3 regions of the Rhizobium sp. KNZ14-9A genome follow, and region 2 is predicted to be linked to each of the others. Evidence: riboswitches for the same ligand, from Rfam matches in the RefSeq annotation. Region 2 holds a riboswitch; each other region holds the start of a gene.

Region 1 (5,524 bases), on a different contig from region 2:
CGCCGGCGGCGCGCTGGGTAAAGGTCTCGATCTCTCCGCAAATGCCGAAATCGGCAACGCCGTTCGCGACCAGCGTGCCAGCGCTGGTATCGGCATAGGGCAGGATCTCGACATCGAGGCCGGCGGCCTCATAGAAGCCCTTCGCCTTGGCGACATAGATGCCGATATGATTGGTGTTCGGCGTCCAGTCGAGCGCGATACGCACCTTGGCGGCGGATTGGGCGAAGGCAGCACGGCCGGCGAGGCTTGCGGCCATGGCGGCAAAAAGGGTTTGTCGGCGGGTGAGAAGCATCGGGACCTCCTCAGGTTCTTTGCGGATGCAGCAATGTTTGAAGAATTTCGGTTTCGATCGCCTGGGCGGCCGGGGAGCCGAGATCGGCAAGCGTGCGCGGCCTTTTCAGCGGCACTTCGAACTCCCTGATCACGGCCGCCGGGCGGGCAGAAAGCACATAGATGCGGTCAGACAGGAAAACGGCTTCCCGCACATCATGGGTGATCAGCAGGGCCGTCCAGCGATGATCGGTCCACATGCCCTGCAGCCATTCCTGCATCTGGGTGCGGGTCAGCGCGTCGAGTGCCCCGAAGGGCTCGTCGAGCAGCAGCATGTCCTGCCGCTGGATCACGGTGCGCAGCAGGGCCGCGCGCTGGCGCATGCCGCCTGAAAGGGCCGCGGGATAGTGATTTTCGAAACCGGCAAGGCCGAAGCGTTCAAAGAGAGGGGCGGCAACCGCTCGTGCCTGGCTGCGGCGCATACCGTGCACTTCGAGGCCAAGGATCGCATTGTCGATGACGCTTCGCCACGGCATCAGCGCATCGCGCTGGGGCATGAAGGCGAATGCGTGCGCCGCTTGCGAAAGCGACATGCCGTCAAAGAGAATGTGGCCTTTATCGGCCTGCAGCGCCTGTGTCAGCAAACGGAGGATCGTCGATTTGCCGGAGCCGGAGGGGCCGACGATCGAGACGAATTCTCCTCTGGCGATATGAAGAGAAATGTCCTCCAGCACTTCCATGCCGTCGAAGGATTTCGAGACGTTCTTCAGCTCAAGCATCCCGCTCATGGGCGTTTCTCCGCAGGAGATTGCCAGGGCATGACGAAACGCTGCACCGCCAGCGTGAGACCGAAGAGGCAGAGGGTGAGGAGGGCGCTCACGACGACGGCGGCAAGCACGAGGTCGGGCCGGAAATTGTTCTTGGCATTGAGGATATAGATCCCGAGGCCACGTGCGGCACCTGCATATTCGGCAAAGATGGCGCCGACCACGGCATAGGTGATCGAAATGCGCAGGCCGGCAAAGAAGAAGGGCATGGCGGAGGGAAGCCTCGCCAGGCAGAAGATGCGCCAGCGGCTTGCCTTCATGGAACTCAGAAGCTCGGCGATATCTCGGTCCGTCGCTTCATAGCCCTGCAGCAGGGCTACCAGCAGCGGAAAGAAAGTGACGAGAGCAACGAGCAGAAGCTTCGGCAGCAGCCCGAAACCGAACCAGAGCACGACCAAGGGGGCAATCGCGACCAGCGGCAATGTCTGGCTGACGATGAAGAGCGGCAGCAGCGCGCGGCGCATGAAGGGCACGAAATCCATCAGCACAGACGAGGCGAAGGCGAAGACCAGCGACAAAGCGAAACCGCCGAGCGTCGCGCCAAGCGTCGGCCAGGTGTTGTCGAGCAGCGCCTGCCTGTTCAGCCAGCCTTGTGTCAGGATGCGCGAAGGCGAGGGCAGAATGGAGGGCTTGATGCCGGAGAGATCGACATAGAGCTCCCAGACGGCCAGGAAGGCAAACACGGCAAGAATGGCGGGCAAGGCCCGCCTCAGTGGCGCAAATGTCGAATCCGGTTTCGATAAGGTCATTGCCGTCAAGCGTCTCAGGCTTTGCTCGGGCTGTTCGCGGAGACCGTGATATCCAGCGTCACATGGCCTTCGGGATCGCCAAAGCGATAGAAGGCTTCATGGATGGTCGCGAAGATCGCGCCGGCATCGCCGCACAGCTTGGTGCAGAAATTCTTGGAGCGGTCAAATGTGCCCGAGCGCTTCAGGAAATCGATGCAGCCGTAGATCTCGTCCATATGGGTGCCCGTTCCCATAACGTACAGAGAAAATTGGGCGGCCGTTGGCTGGCCGGTTTCTGTGGTGTCCTTGACTGCCGCGATCGCGGCTTCCACTCGCTCGGCGAGCGGCTCGGATCGGCTGGAAGACAGGCCGGCGCCACAGATCGCATCATCCGGTTCGCCGGGGCAGCCCCGCGAGATCGCTGCGGACAATACGCAATGCTCGCCGCTTGCGGCAGCCGAGACGAAGAGGTCGCGCATGGCGGCAAACAACACGTCGGGCGGGCCGACCATCAGCGTGGAAATATCGTCGGTTTCGATGCGAAGATGATCACGATAGGGATCGAGAGCCTTGATAGCGTCAAGGATGATGCCGACGAAATTGCCGGACATCGGATATAGAGACACTTGTGCGCCGGAAAACATTTGGACCTCGCTCCGCTGGCATTACCCAGATCAGCTTTGAAGGGTCCGGAGGCATGCGCCTCACATCTCAGCCCCGGCAATTCGGAGCTCCCCCGTGAAATTGTGGCGGAAGCTAGCACCGGGCCTGCGATACCGCAACCGTAAAATTCCTATCCGGCTACACGGTCGGAAAGGGCCAGGGCAGTTCGGACGCAGCTGTCAAGTGTTGGGAGGAACACCCGGACGGAGGTCCTGTCCGGGTGCCCAGCCGGTTCCGTACCTGCCAGAGACGGAATCGGATGTCGTTGTCTCAGGCGGCGATGCCGGCATAAGGAGTGTCGCTGCGGGCGGCGATCAGTGCCTCAGTCCACCATTGCAACTGGGCCATCATTCGGGAAAGCCGGCGCAACGCATCTTCGGTATCCTGCAGTCGGCCTTCATTGTCGAAACGGCGCCAGGGGGAATTGAAGCTGACGGCATCGCAGATCGTGACGGCGTGAAGCTCCGCAAAGACGAGGCGGAGCTGTTCGACCGCCCGCAATCCGCCGGAGACGCCGCCATAGCAGAGGAAGGCGATCGGCTTGCCGTGCCACGGCTCGGCGAAGAGATCGATGAGGAATTTCAGGGAAGCGGTGAAGCTGTGGTTATATTCCGGCGTGACGAGGATGAAGCCATCGGCCTGATGGAGCCTGTCAGCAAGCCGCCTGGCCTCCGGATGATGCGGTACATGCTCTCGCGGCAGCGAGAATGCCAGCGGGTCGATGATGTCGATCTCGAATTGTGGAAAGCGGGACAACTCTCTTTCGAGCCATTTCACAACCCTGTCGCAGATGCGCCCCTCGCGCGTGCTGCCGTAGATGACCGCAAGCCTCATGGGTTTCTGCATGCATTGCTCCTTCTCGTTGCGGCTTTACGGCCTCGGGAGCGGAGTCTATAAAACCTCGACTAATATTGAGGTCAATAGGCGATGCAGCAAAATCCGGCATTCTCCTTGAGCAGGCTCCTGACGGTGGGCGAGGTGGCAGAGCGCAGCGGACTTGCGGTTTCTGCCCTGCATTTCTACGAGGCGAAGGGGCTGATCTCCAGCATCCGCACCCGCGGCAACCAGCGCCGGTACGGCCGCGATGTGCTACGGCGCCTCGGCATTATCAAGGTGGCGCAACGGGTCGGCATTCCGCTTGCCGAAATCCAGACTGCCTTCGAAACCCTGCCGCAGAGCCGGACGCCGACAGTCGGGGACTGGCAGAAACTGTCGGCGCTCTGGAAGGATGATCTCGATGCGCGCATCAAGCAGCTGAGCCTGCTGCGTGACCATCTGACGAGCTGTATTGGCTGCGGCTGTCTCTCGATCGACGCCTGCCCGCTGCGCAATCCCTTCGACGTGCTCGGCAGACAAGGCACCGGTGCGCGGCTTCTCGACCCGGGGGCTTAGACCTTCGGGCTTTCTTTTGGCTGATGACCGCATATGTTGGGCCTGATAGCGCAAGCGGCGGGCCGGCCCGCAAGGAGGAGAGCTTCGTGTTTCATCCCAAATTGTTCGAAAACCGCAATGTCGTCGTGACAGGTGCTGGCCGCGGTATCGGCCTCGAAGTTGCCCGACAGTTTCTGGATTGCGGTGCGCGCGTGCTTGTCCATACCGGGCGCCATGGGGAACGCGAACTGCCGGATTTTCTCCTGACCGCCGAATCGGAGCGCCGGGCATTGCTGTTACCGGCAGATTTCCTGCAGCCGGGCGGGGCTGCGGAGTTTGCGGAAGAGGCGCTCGAATTCTTCGACAAGGTGCATGTGTTGGTCAACAATGCTGGCACGATGTATGGGCGTTTTCCAGCCGGTGAGCTAACCGATACCGATTATGAGACTGTCGTGCGCCTCAACCAGACGTCGGTGGTGGAGTTGACGCGGGCGCTGCTTCCGGCGCTCCGGGCGGCAGGGGGCGCTGCTATCGTCAACACGGTTTCGATTTCGGCGCTGACGGGCGGAAGCCCCGGTTCTGCAATATATTCCGCATCGAAGGCATTTGTTGCGACCTATTCGAAAGCGCTGGCCCGAGAGCTTGCGCCTGATGGTATCAGGGTCAACTGCGTCTCGCCCGGCACGATCGAAACCGATTTCCATGCACGCTATTCATCGCGTGAAAAGCTGGAGCAGACGCGCAAGTCGATCCCACTACAGCGGCTCGGAACAGCAGAGGATTGTGCCCCCGCCTATCTCTTCCTGGCGGCTCCATCACTCTCAGGTTACATCACGGGTCAAGTCCTGGAGATCAATGGTGGCCAGCTTATTTGCTGATTTGTTTGGACTTTTTTTGGTATTTCGCGACATTTGACGAATTCGCTTCTGCGAATATGATATTGTACTGATCTATCCTATTACCTCCTTCCGAGAAGCAAATGCCATTGCCTAAACCGAAGCCGGGCATGACTGGCCAGGACTTGCAGAAGCTTGCTGACAAAGCCCACGAGGCGAGCGATCTCCTGAAGGCGCTAGCCCATCAGACCCGGTTGCTCATCCTCTGTATCCTGTCGGAAGGGGAAAAGACGGTCGGCGAAATCGAGGATATCCTTGGAATACAGCAGGCTATGGTGTCCCAGCAGCTTGCGCGACTGAGGCTCGAAGGCCTCGTCAATACGCGGCGCGACGGGCGGCTTGTCTATTACAGCATGGGCAACGAAAGCGTCATGGCTTTCCTCGAATCACTTTTCAGTCTCTTTCCGGTTGCCGAGACGGGCTGAGCCTGCCAGCTCTTGCGAAGCCGAACGGCAAGCCGCAAAGATAGGCCTCATGCCGAATTCGGCAGGGAGGCCGGATGATCGACAAGCTGGAATTCTTCATCGCACTCGCTAACGAGAAACATTTCGGTCGTGCGGCAGAGGAATGCGGCGTTTCCCAACCCACGCTCTCGGCCGCCATTCGCCAGCTGGAAGATCAGCTGGGCGTCATGCTGGTGCAGCGTGGCTCCCGCTTTCAAGGATTGACGCCGGAAGGACAGCGTGTGCTCGAATGGGCGCGCCGCATCGTCGGGGACACGCGCACGATGCGCGAGGAAATGCGCGCCGCCCGCAAGGGTCTCTCCGGC
Region 2 (5,524 bases):
TCTCACCTTGGCGTCGGTCTCGGCTGCGGCCTTCATGTCTGCGTCCGACACCTCTTTGGTGGATACCTTTCGCGCCTGTTCGCCGAGGCGTTCCTTGAGAATCCTGGCTACATCGACGAGCCATAGCGCGTCGCCAGAGGTCGCGAGAAAGCGTTCGCCCGCGGCGGCCGGATCAGTCATTGCCCGCAAGTGAAGGTCAGCCACATCGCGAACGTCAACAAAACAGGACTGGATCCGAGGCTGCCCGGGCTGGCCCTCGATCATGCCCTTCAGCATCATCAGCGAATGCGAGGTGTCCGGGCCAAGAGCCGGGCCCATGACGGCGGTCGGATTTATCGTTGCCAGTTCCATCTGACCGCCTTCATCGGAGATGAACTCCCAGGCGGCGCGCTCCGCCAACGTCTTCGATTTCTGATAAGGCGCGATAGGACCGTCGAGATCACTCCAATCCTCCTCGGTGAAGGGGCGACCGGGACTGGCCTTGCCGGCGCCAATGGCCCCGAAGGCGGAGGTCAGCACCACTCGTTTCACCCCAGCGTCGCGGGCCGCACGGAGCAACCGAAGGTTGCCGTCGACGGCGGGCCGGATCCAGTCTTCTTCGCTCGCATAGTTTCCTGAGGGCGTGGAGGACGCGCTATGAATGGCATAGACGCAACCTTGCGCGGCGTCGGCCCATCCCTCGTCCTTGAGCAGGTCGGTCTCGACGAAGCTTAGCCGGTCCCCCGGCTCGGCGCCGCCATGGGCCAGATAGGCACGGACCTCTGCTTCCCGGTCGAGCGATCGAATGGCGGCCCGTACCCGGAAACCGGCGGCAAGCGCTGCGATGATGGTGTGCTGCCCGATAAATCCGGTTCCGCCGGTGATTAGGACTGTGTCGTCTGCCATAAATGCTCCGAAAGCGGTTAATGTCTTCAACCGTAAAATAGCCGGTCAAGTCGGATTGAGAATGCTTGAACGTCTAAGATACATACGCGATAGTCCAAAGATGACTTCTGACGCACTCTCCGAAATTCTCCATCTCACAACCGTGGAATTGATGGTAACCGGTGGCTTTGACGCAGGGGGGCAATGGGCCCTCCGGTTTCCGGCCCCGAAGTCGATCAAGTTTTTCGCCCTGACTCAGGGCGCATGCTGGACGCAGATCGATGGCGAAGCGCCTGTGCGCTTCGAAGAAGGGGATGTCGGTCTTCTGACGGCGCAGCGCCCCTACACAGTATCGAGCGATCCGTCGGTGACGCCGCTCGACGCGATGGCGCTGTTTTCCGGGCGCGGCCGCTCGTTCGTCACCCTGGGCGATGGAGCGGATTGCAGTTATCTGGGTGGGCATGTCTTGCTCGATCCGACCAGCGGCACGCTTCTGTCGGAAGCCCTGCCGCCGTGGCTGCGCATCGACGGTGCGACCGAGCAGGCCGGGCGGTTTCGGTGGTTGCTCGACGAACTGGTGACCGAGCGCACGCAGCGCCTTCCGGGAAACGCCCTTGTCGCATCGCAGCTGGCGCAATTGCTGTTCGTTCAGATTTTGCGGGCACAGATGAATGGCAACAGCCGCATTCCCCGGGGTTGGTTGCGCGCACTAGGCGATCCACGCCTCGCGCCGGCCGTGCAGCTCATGCATGAGGACCCGGCGCGCTCGTGGCATTTAGACGAACTGGCCCGGGCCTGCGCGATGTCGCGGTCGAGCTTCGCCGCGCGCTTTACCGCGACGGCAGGTATCGGGCCGCTCGGCTATCTTGCTCGGTGGCGTATTCACATTGCTTGCAGGGCGCTGCGGGACGACGATTTGCCGGTGGCATCGGTTGCCGCCCTGATAGGCTATTCCTCGCAAGGAGCGTTCAGCAATGCCTTCAAGCGGGCGACCGGCCTGTCGCCTTCTCTGTGGCGCGAAAGACAAGCGGGAGCCAACGCGGCTTGAAGCCGTTGCTGCGGGTCAGGATGGATGTAGGCTCGGGTTTTTTTGAGACATTCCACTTCGACCCTCACCCAACTCATTTCTTTGGGGTGGCTTTCGGTTTCGGTTGATAGAGACGCCGTTTGACGTTCGAGCGCAGAGCGTTGCGCACATCCTTGCCCCACAAGCGTCTCAGGTGGCGGATCGCTTTCATCTCATCCAGAATCTTCGGCTCGCTATCGAGGAGCGGATGAGCCTCTCGGGCCGAGCCACCGCCAGGGCACTGCTACCAGACACGGAGATCGAGAACGATCATGACGATCGGGCATTGGATGAGCCGGCGCCTAAGACGCCTTGGCGCAATCAGCTTCGAGGCGCGCATCGACAGTCGCGGAAGGATGTGTTCGAGACAGTACACGCCTTGAGCAAAGAAGGCCCGACCTGCTCGGACATTGCACGTCGCACAGGATATGGCCGACGAGATGCCGATCATCCCAGACAAAAGCTGACCGAACAGCGCGGCGCCGGCACCTATCAACGCCGCGATGATCGCGATACCTTCAGGTCTGGACAACAGATCGAGCATGTTTCCTACGATGGCGCGACCCTAGGCTTGAGCGGTTGCAGGGTCAATCGAAGCCACATGTCAACAAAGGTCCGAAATCGTGCCGGCTATTTTGGAGGCCCGGTGGCGTCGTCTTATTATCGGGTAGTGACCGATGACTGTAGAGAGCAATGTTGGAGAAGAAGAAGCACTATTTTAGTCACTTCGGCCTGTCCGCCGGTATCGGAGAATGTGCAGCGCGAAATCTGGTCTATGTGTAGGGGGCACTGCATGCCCGATGTCTCTGCCTCCGCTCAGAAGTCGATCCAATCCCGCATCGACACCGAGCTCCGCAATGCCAGCGGCCTCGGCTTGCGCACTTCTCCAAATAGGGTCGTTCGCATTTCAAACGGCGTATCCATCGAGAGTCAGTGGCTTAGCTAGTTCTTATCCCTTCAAGGCGAGAATTTGGAAGTTCGGCGACATCCTTCTCCCACATTCCATCATCTGCCCGGTTTCCACATCAAAACATGTCCAAGAGCCGGACGACGGAAGTTCCACGGTTGACACGAACTCGGCCCAGGACATAGTCTTTGCGACATTCACCAGGGGGGTCCCGGCAAGGGGCTGAGATACTGCTGGACAATATGGCTTTGCCTGTTGTGGCGCAGTGACCCGTTGAACCTGATCCAGTTCATACTGGCGTAGGGACGGTGCAAGCGCTCGAAGGCTTCGGATTCCCGCGTGGATTCCATGCCGGCGTCTTTTCATCATTCCGGCTGATTGACTGGGTCTCCAATTGCAACTTGGAGCCTCAAACCATGACCATTGCTGCAAAGAACGTCACACCCACCGTCACTACCGGCCCGCTACCGGCCTCGCGGAAAATCTACATCCCCGGAGATATGCACTCCGACATCCGCGTGCCGATGCGCGAGATCAGCGTCCATCCGACATCGGGCGAGCGGCCTGTCGTCGTTTATGATTGCTCCGGCCCTTACACTGTCGAGGGCGCTGATATCCGCATCGAGCAGGGTCTGTCACAGTTCCGTCGCGGCTGGGTGCTCGCCCGCGGCGATGTCGAGGCCTATGAAGGCCGCCATGTGCGTCCCGAAGACAACGGCTTTGTCAGCGGCGAACGGCTGACACCGGAATTTCCGGCCAAGCGCCAGCCGCTGCGGGCGAGGGGCGACAAGGCCGTGACCCAACTCGCCTATGCGCGCGCCGGCATCATCACTCCGGAAATGGAATTCATCGCTATCCGCGAAAATCTCGGCCGCAAGGCACAGGCGGAGGCCATGAGCCGCGATGGCGAATGCTTCGGCGCCCATATTCCCGATCATGTGAGCCCGGAATTCGTCCGCCAGGAGGTCGCCGGCGGCCGGGCGATCATTCCCGCCAACATCAATCACCCGGAAAGCGAGCCGATGATCATCGGCCGGAACTTCCTGGTGAAGATCAATGCCAATATCGGCAATTCCGCCGTCACCTCGTCCATGGCGGAGGAAGTCGAGAAGATGGTCTGGGCGATCCGCTGGGGTGCCGACACGGTCATGGACCTGTCGACCGGCCGCAACATCCACAATATCCGCGAATGGATCATCCGCAATTCGCCGGTGCCGATCGGTACCGTGCCGCTCTACCAGGCACTCGAAAAGGTGAACGGCATTGCCGAGGACCTCACCTGGGAGGTCTATCGCGATACGCTGATCGAACAGGCCGAGCAGGGCGTTGACTATTTCACCATCCATGCCGGCGTGCGGCTCGCCTATATCCCGCTGACCGTCAATCGCGTCACCGGCATCGTTTCCCGCGGCGGCTCGATTATGGCCAAGTGGTGTCTGCACCACCACAGGGAGAGTTTTCTCTACGAGCATTTCGAGGAGATCTGCGACATCTGCCGCGCTTACGACGTTTCCTTCTCGCTCGGTGATGGCCTGCGCCCGGGATCGATCGCTGATGCCAACGATGCGGCGCAGTTCGCAGAACTGGAAACGCTCGGCGAGTTAACGAAAATCGCCTGGACGAAGGATTGCCAGGTGATGATCGAAGGCCCCGGCCATGTACCGATGCACAAGATCAAGGAAAACATGGACAAGCAGCTCGCGGTCTGCGGCGAGGCGCCCTTTTATACGCTCGGACCGCTAACCACCGATATCGCGCCGGGCTATGACCACATCACGTCCGGCATCGGGGCTGCGATGATCGGCTGGTTCGGCACCGCCATGCTCTGCTACGTGACGCCCAAGGAACATCTCGGCCTGCCGGACCGCAACGACGTCAAGGTGGGCGTCATCACCTATAAGATCGCGGCACATGCCGCCGATCTCGCCAAGGGCCATCCGGCGGCGCGGGTGCGCGACGATGCGTTGTCGCGCGCCCGTTTCGAGTTCCGATGGGAGGACCAGTTCAACCTCTCGCTCGATCCGGAAACCGCCCGTTCCTTCCACGACGAAACACTGCCGAAGGAGGCGCATAAGGTGGCGCATTTCTGCTCCATGTGCGGCCCGAAATTCTGCTCGATGCGGATTTCGCACGATATCCGCGCCGAAGCGCAGAGGGAGGGGTTGCAAGCAATGGCCGCCAAATATCGCGATGGCGGCGATCTTTACATGCCGGTCGAAAACCTTCCGAGGAACGCATAGTGGCTGCGTTTGTCGTCAAAGGGGCCGGCGTTGCCGGCCTGGCGGCGGCCCATGAACTTGTCAAGCGGGGCTTTTCGGTTGAGGTGATCGAGAAGGCCGGCGCGGCGGGGCTTGGCGCCTCGCATTTTGCTGGAGGAATGCTGGCACCCTATTGCGAGCGGGAGGCGGCCGAAGACGTTGTCCTGACACTGGGGCTGGGCGCAGCCGGATGGTGGGAGGAGGCCGTGCCCGGCGAGGTTCGTCGCCGCGGTACTCTGGTAGTGGCGCAGCCACGCGACCTTCCGGATCTCGCCCGGTTTGCCGCGCGCACGACCGGTCATGTCGTGATCGATCGCAAGGGCGTAGGCGACCTGGAACCTGCCCTTGCCGGCCGCTTCGAAAAGGCTCTTTTCTTCGAGCAGGAAGCTCATCTCGATCCACGGCGCGCACTGGCCGGGCTAGCCGACA
Region 3 (5,524 bases), on a different contig from region 2:
TACCGGGAAACCGATCTGGAAACGCGCGCTGCCTTTCTTGAAACGATTGCCAGTGAGATCGAGGCTATCGGCGACGAGCTGATCGTGCGGGCGATGGCGGAAACCGGACTTCCGCGCGGACGTCTCGAGGGCGAGCGCGCTCGCACGATGGGACAGCTTCGGCTGTTTGCGAAGGAGGTTCGCGAAGGCCGGTTCCAGGAGCTTCGTTTCGACGGCGCGGATCCCTCCCGCAAGCCGGTTCCGAAGCCTGATCTGCGTCTTCGCAATGTTCCGCTCGGCCCCGTCGCCGTTTTCGGCGCATCGAACTTTCCGCTCGCCTTCTCGGTCGCCGGCGGAGACACGGCGTCTGCGCTCGCGGCAGGATGCCCTGTTGTCGTCAAGGCCCATTCCGCCCATCCGGGCACGTCCGAGCTTGTTGGCCGCGCCGTACAGCGCGCCGTCGCCAAGGCGGGCCTGCATGCCGGCACATTCGCGCTTCTCTTCGACACCGGCTTCGAAGTCGGACAGAAGCTGGTGGCCGATGCCAGAATTCGGGCCGTCGGCTTCACCGGTTCGCGCCGCGGCGGTACTGCGCTGATGAAGATCTCGTCCGAGCGCAAGCAGCCGATCCCGGTCTATGCCGAAATGAGCAGCATCAACCCGGTCATCTTCTTCCCGAATGCCCTGAAGAGCCGCGCGGCAGAAATCGCAACGGCTTTCGTGAGCTCGCTGGTCCTGGGTGCCGGACAATTCTGCACCAATCCCGGCCTCATTCTCGCCGTCGACAGCGAAGGTCTGGACACTTTCATTGCCAAGAGCCGGGAGCTTCTGCCCGATGTCGGCGCCCAGACGATGCTCACGGGCTCCATCGCCAAGGCATTCTGCGATGGCGTCGCCCGGCTGGAAAAGCATCCCGAAGTCCGTCTCGTTGCCAATGGCAAGCCGGGCAGTCAATTCGAAGGCACGGCCGCTCTCTTCGAGACGACAGCTTCGGCATTTCTCGCGCATCACGAGCTTCAGGACGAGGTCTTCGGTGCAGCCGGCCTCATCGTTCGCTGCCGCGATCTTGCAGAACTCGAGCGCGTCCTCGATGGCCTCGAAGGCCAGCTGACCGTTGCCCTGCACATTGCGAGCGAAGACGAGCCGGACGCAAAGCGCCTTGTTCCCAAGCTGGAAATGCTGGCCGGAAGACTGCTCGTGAACGGCTTCGGAACCGGCGTCGAAGTATCGCCTGCCATGGTGCATGGCGGCCCCTATCCGGCAACTGCCGACGGCAGATCGACCTCCGTCGGGACGCTCGCTATCTACAGGTTCCTGCGGCCCGTTTCGTACCAGGATTTCACCAGTAACCTGCTTCCGGCTCCGCTGCGTTGATGTACCGGAGCTTGCCAGACTTCAGACGGCGGTGTCTCTAAGGGGACCGCCGGAGAGATTGGCAAGCTCCCGCACCGGCTGCAAGCAGACACCAGCTCGACTGACGACAGCTGTCTCCAGTCGGCGCGTCGGCGCCAGGTACGGATTCTTGTTCGTAAGACCGTCATTTTGCCAGTGACACCGGCATCATTCTCTGCAAGAAAGAGTGCCGTTGAGAGACAGGGGCGCCCGTTCACAAGACTGGCTGAGAAGCACCCTTCGAACCTGAACCGGATAATGCCGGCGGAGGGAGTCGCTCGGGTCGAAGACTGCTTCATCGCACAATCGTTCCCGCGCCTGCCCCGCCTGAAAGGGGTACTATGGAGAACAAGACACCCGGAGCACTGTTGACGGCGATGCGCGCGAAACCGCCGCTCGTACAATGCATCACCAACTACGTGGCCATGAACATCGCCGCCAATGTGGTGCTTGCGGCCGGGGCATCGCCCGCCATGGTTCATGCCGCCGAGGAAGCGGGAGAATTCGCCGCGATCGCCGGCGCATTGACCGTCAATATCGGCACGCTCTCCACCCAATGGATCGACGGCATGCATGCCGCGGCAACGGCGGCCAGTGCGGATGTCAAGCCCTGGGTCCTCGATCCGGTCGCTCATTACGCAACATCCTTCCGGCGCAAGGCTGCTGCCGATCTCCTGGCGCTTCGCCCGACGATCATTCGCGGCAATGCTTCCGAAATCATCGCACTTGCCGGCGGCGAGAGCCGTGGCCAGGGCGTCGACAGCCGTGACCCGGTTGAGCAGGCCGAGGCATCCGCGCGGCTGCTTGCCGAACGGCATGGCGCGGTCGTCGCCGTCACCGGAGTCGTGGATTTCGTGACTGACGGCGCGCAGGCCTTGCGCGTCGAAGGCGGCTCGCCGCTGATGCCGCAGGTGACCGCGCTCGGCTGCTCGCTGACCTGCCTGACAGGCGCCTTCGCCGCCACCATTGCCGCAGACCCTTTCGCAGCCGCTGTTGCTGCACTTGCTACTTTCGCTGTTGCTGGCGAGGAGGCCGCGAAAAATGCGGATGGTCCCGGCTCCTTCTCCTGGCGCTTCCTCGATCAGCTTGCCGCGCTCGATGGCGCGACACTCGATGCAAAGGTCAGGATCAGCGCCGCATGAAACGCTTCGATCTTTCCCTCTACCTCGTTCTCGACCCCGATCTCTGCGCCGGAATCGGCATGGTCGAGACTGCGCGGCTTGCCGTCGCCGGTGGCGCAACAATGGTGCAGCTGCGCGACAAGCATGGCGGAACGACAAGGATGATTGAGACCGGTCTGGCGCTCAAAGATATCCTAAAGGGTACCGGCGCTTTGCTTGTTATCAACGATGACGTCGAGGCAGCCGTTGCGATCGGCGCCGACGGTCTGCATATCGGCCAGGACGATGCGGGACCCGTCGCCGCCCGTGCGATGATCGGCCCGGACATGATCCTCGGCCTGTCGGTCGAGACCGAAGCGCTGGCAGCAGCCATCGACCCAGCTGTTGTCGACTATGCCGGCATCGGACCGGTCTTTGCGACATCCACGAAGACCGACCACAAGCAACCGATCGGTTTCGATGGGCTGGCGAAGCTGGTGAAAGCCGCACCCGTTCCGACGGTTGCGATCGGCGGACTGAAGAGCGAGCATGTCGCTTCCGTCTTCGCGGCAGGTGCCGATGGGTTTGCTGTCGTCTCGGCAATCTGCGGTACGCCGGATCCGCGAGCAGCGACGATCCGCATCGCCGAGGGAATCCGAAAGGTTCGCCGATGATCCGCAACGTCTTATCCATCGCCGGCTCCGATCCCTCTGGAGGTGCCGGCATTCAGGCCGATCTCAAAGCTTTCTCGGCGCGCGGCGTCTATGGCATGGCGGCGCTGACGGCATTGACGGCGCAGAATACCCAAGGAGTGACCGGCGTGCATCTCGTGCCGCCGCACTTCGTCGCTCAGCAGATCAAGGCGGTCTTTGCCGATGTGCGCGTCGACGCGGTCAAGATCGGCATGATCGCCAATGCCGGCATTGCCGAAGCTGTTGCCGAGGCGCTGGCACCTCATCGCGACATCCCTATCGTCGTCGATCCGGTCATGATCGCCAAGGGTGGAGCAGCGCTCCTCGACCCGCAGGCCGTCGATGCGCTGACGCGGCACCTGCTGCCGCTCGCAACGCTGCTGACCCCCAATCTGCCGGAGGCGGCCGCGCTGCTGCACGAAGAGGTTGCTGAAAGCCGCGAGCAGATGGCGTCACAGGCTGAGCGCCTGCGTGCGTTCGGCCCCACCGCGGTGCTGGTCAAGGGCGGCCATCTCGACAGCGACCAAAGCCCCGACGTGCTGTCGACCGCCTCTGGCCTTCACTGGTTCGAGGCGAAACGCGTACCGACCAAAAACACACATGGCACGGGCTGCACCCTTTCCAGCGCGCTTGCCGCCGAGCTCGCAAAGGGCGCGTTGCCGCAAGTGGCCGTCGCGACCGCGAAAACCTATCTTGCGCAAGCGGTCGCTTTCGCAGGCGAATTGGAGGTCGGTTCCGGCCATGGACCTGTCCATCATTTCCATGCCCTGTGGATAGACGCCGGGATCTGAGCCGGATCACAATTTAAAGATTGCCCAACGGCCCGGTCAAACCGGGCCGTTTTGTTTTACCTACCCTCAGTTGAACCGAGCCTGCCTCGTAAAAAGCCTGTTGACATGGCCGCCCATATATCCAAAGCTATGTCATTAAAAGGGGATACATTCCGTAATAGCGGAACAACTGGAGGAATTCGGGTGTCGGACCTGCTTGTGAGCTTATATTCCACGAAGCTCGCGGAACTGAAAGAAAAAGCCGGCTCCGTCGGCATCACAATCCGTCCGGCTCTGCCGCCGGAACTTCACGTCGTGGCCGGCTGGGTGCGCGAGCACTTCAGCGAAAACTGGGCAAGTGAAGTCACCGTCGCCTTCTCCCGCCAGCCCGTTGCCTGTCTGATCGCCGTCGAAAACGGCAAGCTCGCTGGCTTTGCCTGCTATGACACGACGGCACGTGGCTTTTTCGGCCCGACCGGCGTCGATCCCACGGCGCGTGGCAAGGGCATCGGCCTCGCCCTCTTTTCCGCCTGCCTGCAAAACCTGAAGACGCTCGGCCACGCCTATGCCTTCATCGGCGATGCCGGCCCCGCCGATTTCTACGTCAAGACCGCCGGCGCGGTCGAAATTCCCGCCCCCGACAAGGGCATTTACGAAGGCATGCTGCGAAGCCAGCCGAAATGACCATCTGATACCGGAGTTTTGAAATAGTGTCCTCGACCCCGCTCGCTCTCTTCGTCGGCCTTCCCAATCCCACACTTTCGGACGACGAATTCGCCCTCTTCCGCGAGACCAATCCGCTCGGCCTCTTCGTCGGTCGCCGCAACCTGCGCAATCCGGAACAGGCAAAGATCCTGATCGATCGTTTCCGCGAGGCCGTCGGCCGCGAGGATGCTCCCGTCTTCACCGACCAGGAAGGCGGTCGTGTGCAGCATATGGATGCCGGCCCCTGGCCGCTCTTCCGCAGCTTCGGCCAGTTCGCCGAGCTTGCTCGCCACGATCTCGACCTCGGCAAGAAGGCGCTGCGCCTTTCCACCCAGGCCATGGGCGCAATGATGAGCGAACTTGGTCTTTCGAGCGGCTGCTCGCCTGTTCTCGATCTCGTTTTCGAGACGACGAGCGCTGTGATCGGCGCCCGCTCCTTTGGCCCGGATCCGGATTTCATCGCCGCACTGGGCCGCGAAGTGGTCGATGGGCTTCTCGAAACCGGCAACATGCCGGTCATGAAGCATATTCCGGGTCATGGCCGCGCCACGCTCGATTCCCATAAGGAGCGCCCGGTCGTCGATGCCTCGCGCGAGACGCTCACTGCCACCGACTTCAAGCCTTTCGTGGCGCTGAAGGATACGCCCTGGGCGATGGTCGCCCATGTCGTCTACTCCGCCTATGATGCAGAGCTTCCGGCCTCCATCTCGCCGATCATGCGTGACGTGATCCGCAACGACATGGGCTATGACGGCGTGCTGATCTCCGATTGCATCTTCATGGAGTCGCTGCAGGGCACCCTGCCGGAACGCGTCGCCCAAGTGCTCGATGCCGGCTTCGACGTCGCACTCCACAGCCACGGCGATGTCAAGGAAAGCGAAGCCGC

Evidence for each region. A riboswitch is a leader RNA that binds a small molecule or an ion and turns the genes downstream of it on or off. The one in region 2 is predicted to bind thiamine pyrophosphate.
Region 1: another riboswitch for thiamine pyrophosphate. It lies ahead of ACR9ZQ_RS27425 (YkoF family thiamine/hydroxymethylpyrimidine-binding protein); the one in region 2 lies ahead of thiC (phosphomethylpyrimidine synthase ThiC).
Region 3: another riboswitch for thiamine pyrophosphate. It lies ahead of thiM (hydroxyethylthiazole kinase); the one in region 2 lies ahead of thiC (phosphomethylpyrimidine synthase ThiC).

What each region holds. Positions count from the first base shown of each region.
Region 1 is NZ_JBPGXB010000002.1:4,169,646-4,175,169, forward strand. It holds gene ACR9ZQ_RS27410 (ABC transporter substrate-binding protein) at 1-292, opposite strand, end outside; gene ACR9ZQ_RS27415 (ABC transporter ATP-binding protein) at 303-1,058, opposite strand; gene ACR9ZQ_RS27420 (ABC transporter permease) at 1,055-1,846, opposite strand; gene ACR9ZQ_RS27425 (YkoF family thiamine/hydroxymethylpyrimidine-binding protein) at 1,861-2,469, opposite strand; TPP riboswitch at 2,460-2,573, opposite strand; gene ACR9ZQ_RS27430 (NADPH-dependent FMN reductase) at 2,759-3,334, opposite strand; gene soxR (redox-sensitive transcriptional activator SoxR) at 3,416-3,880, shown strand; gene ACR9ZQ_RS27440 (SDR family NAD(P)-dependent oxidoreductase) at 3,967-4,737, shown strand; gene ACR9ZQ_RS27445 (ArsR/SmtB family transcription factor) at 4,839-5,180, shown strand; gene ACR9ZQ_RS27450 (LysR family transcriptional regulator) at 5,255-5,524, shown strand, end outside.
Region 2 is NZ_JBPGXB010000001.1:244,006-249,529, forward strand. It holds gene ACR9ZQ_RS01225 (SDR family oxidoreductase) at 1-885, opposite strand, end outside; gene ACR9ZQ_RS01230 (AraC family transcriptional regulator) at 986-1,912, shown strand; partial or broken gene ACR9ZQ_RS01235 (plasmid pRiA4b ORF-3 family protein) at 1,986-2,066, opposite strand; gene ACR9ZQ_RS01240 (hypothetical protein) at 2,175-2,474, opposite strand; TPP riboswitch at 3,030-3,161, shown strand; gene thiC (phosphomethylpyrimidine synthase ThiC) at 3,254-5,077, shown strand; gene ACR9ZQ_RS01250 (FAD-dependent oxidoreductase) at 5,077-5,524, shown strand, end outside.
Region 3 is NZ_JBPGXB010000004.1:1,606,424-1,611,947, forward strand. It holds gene ACR9ZQ_RS37755 (aldehyde dehydrogenase (NADP(+))) at 1-1,353, shown strand, start outside; TPP riboswitch at 1,564-1,661, shown strand; gene thiM (hydroxyethylthiazole kinase) at 1,713-2,513, shown strand; gene thiE (thiamine phosphate synthase) at 2,510-3,145, shown strand; gene thiD (bifunctional hydroxymethylpyrimidine kinase/phosphomethylpyrimidine kinase) at 3,142-3,954, shown strand; gene ACR9ZQ_RS37775 (GNAT family N-acetyltransferase) at 4,138-4,617, shown strand; gene ACR9ZQ_RS37780 (glycoside hydrolase family 3 N-terminal domain-containing protein) at 4,644-5,524, shown strand, end outside.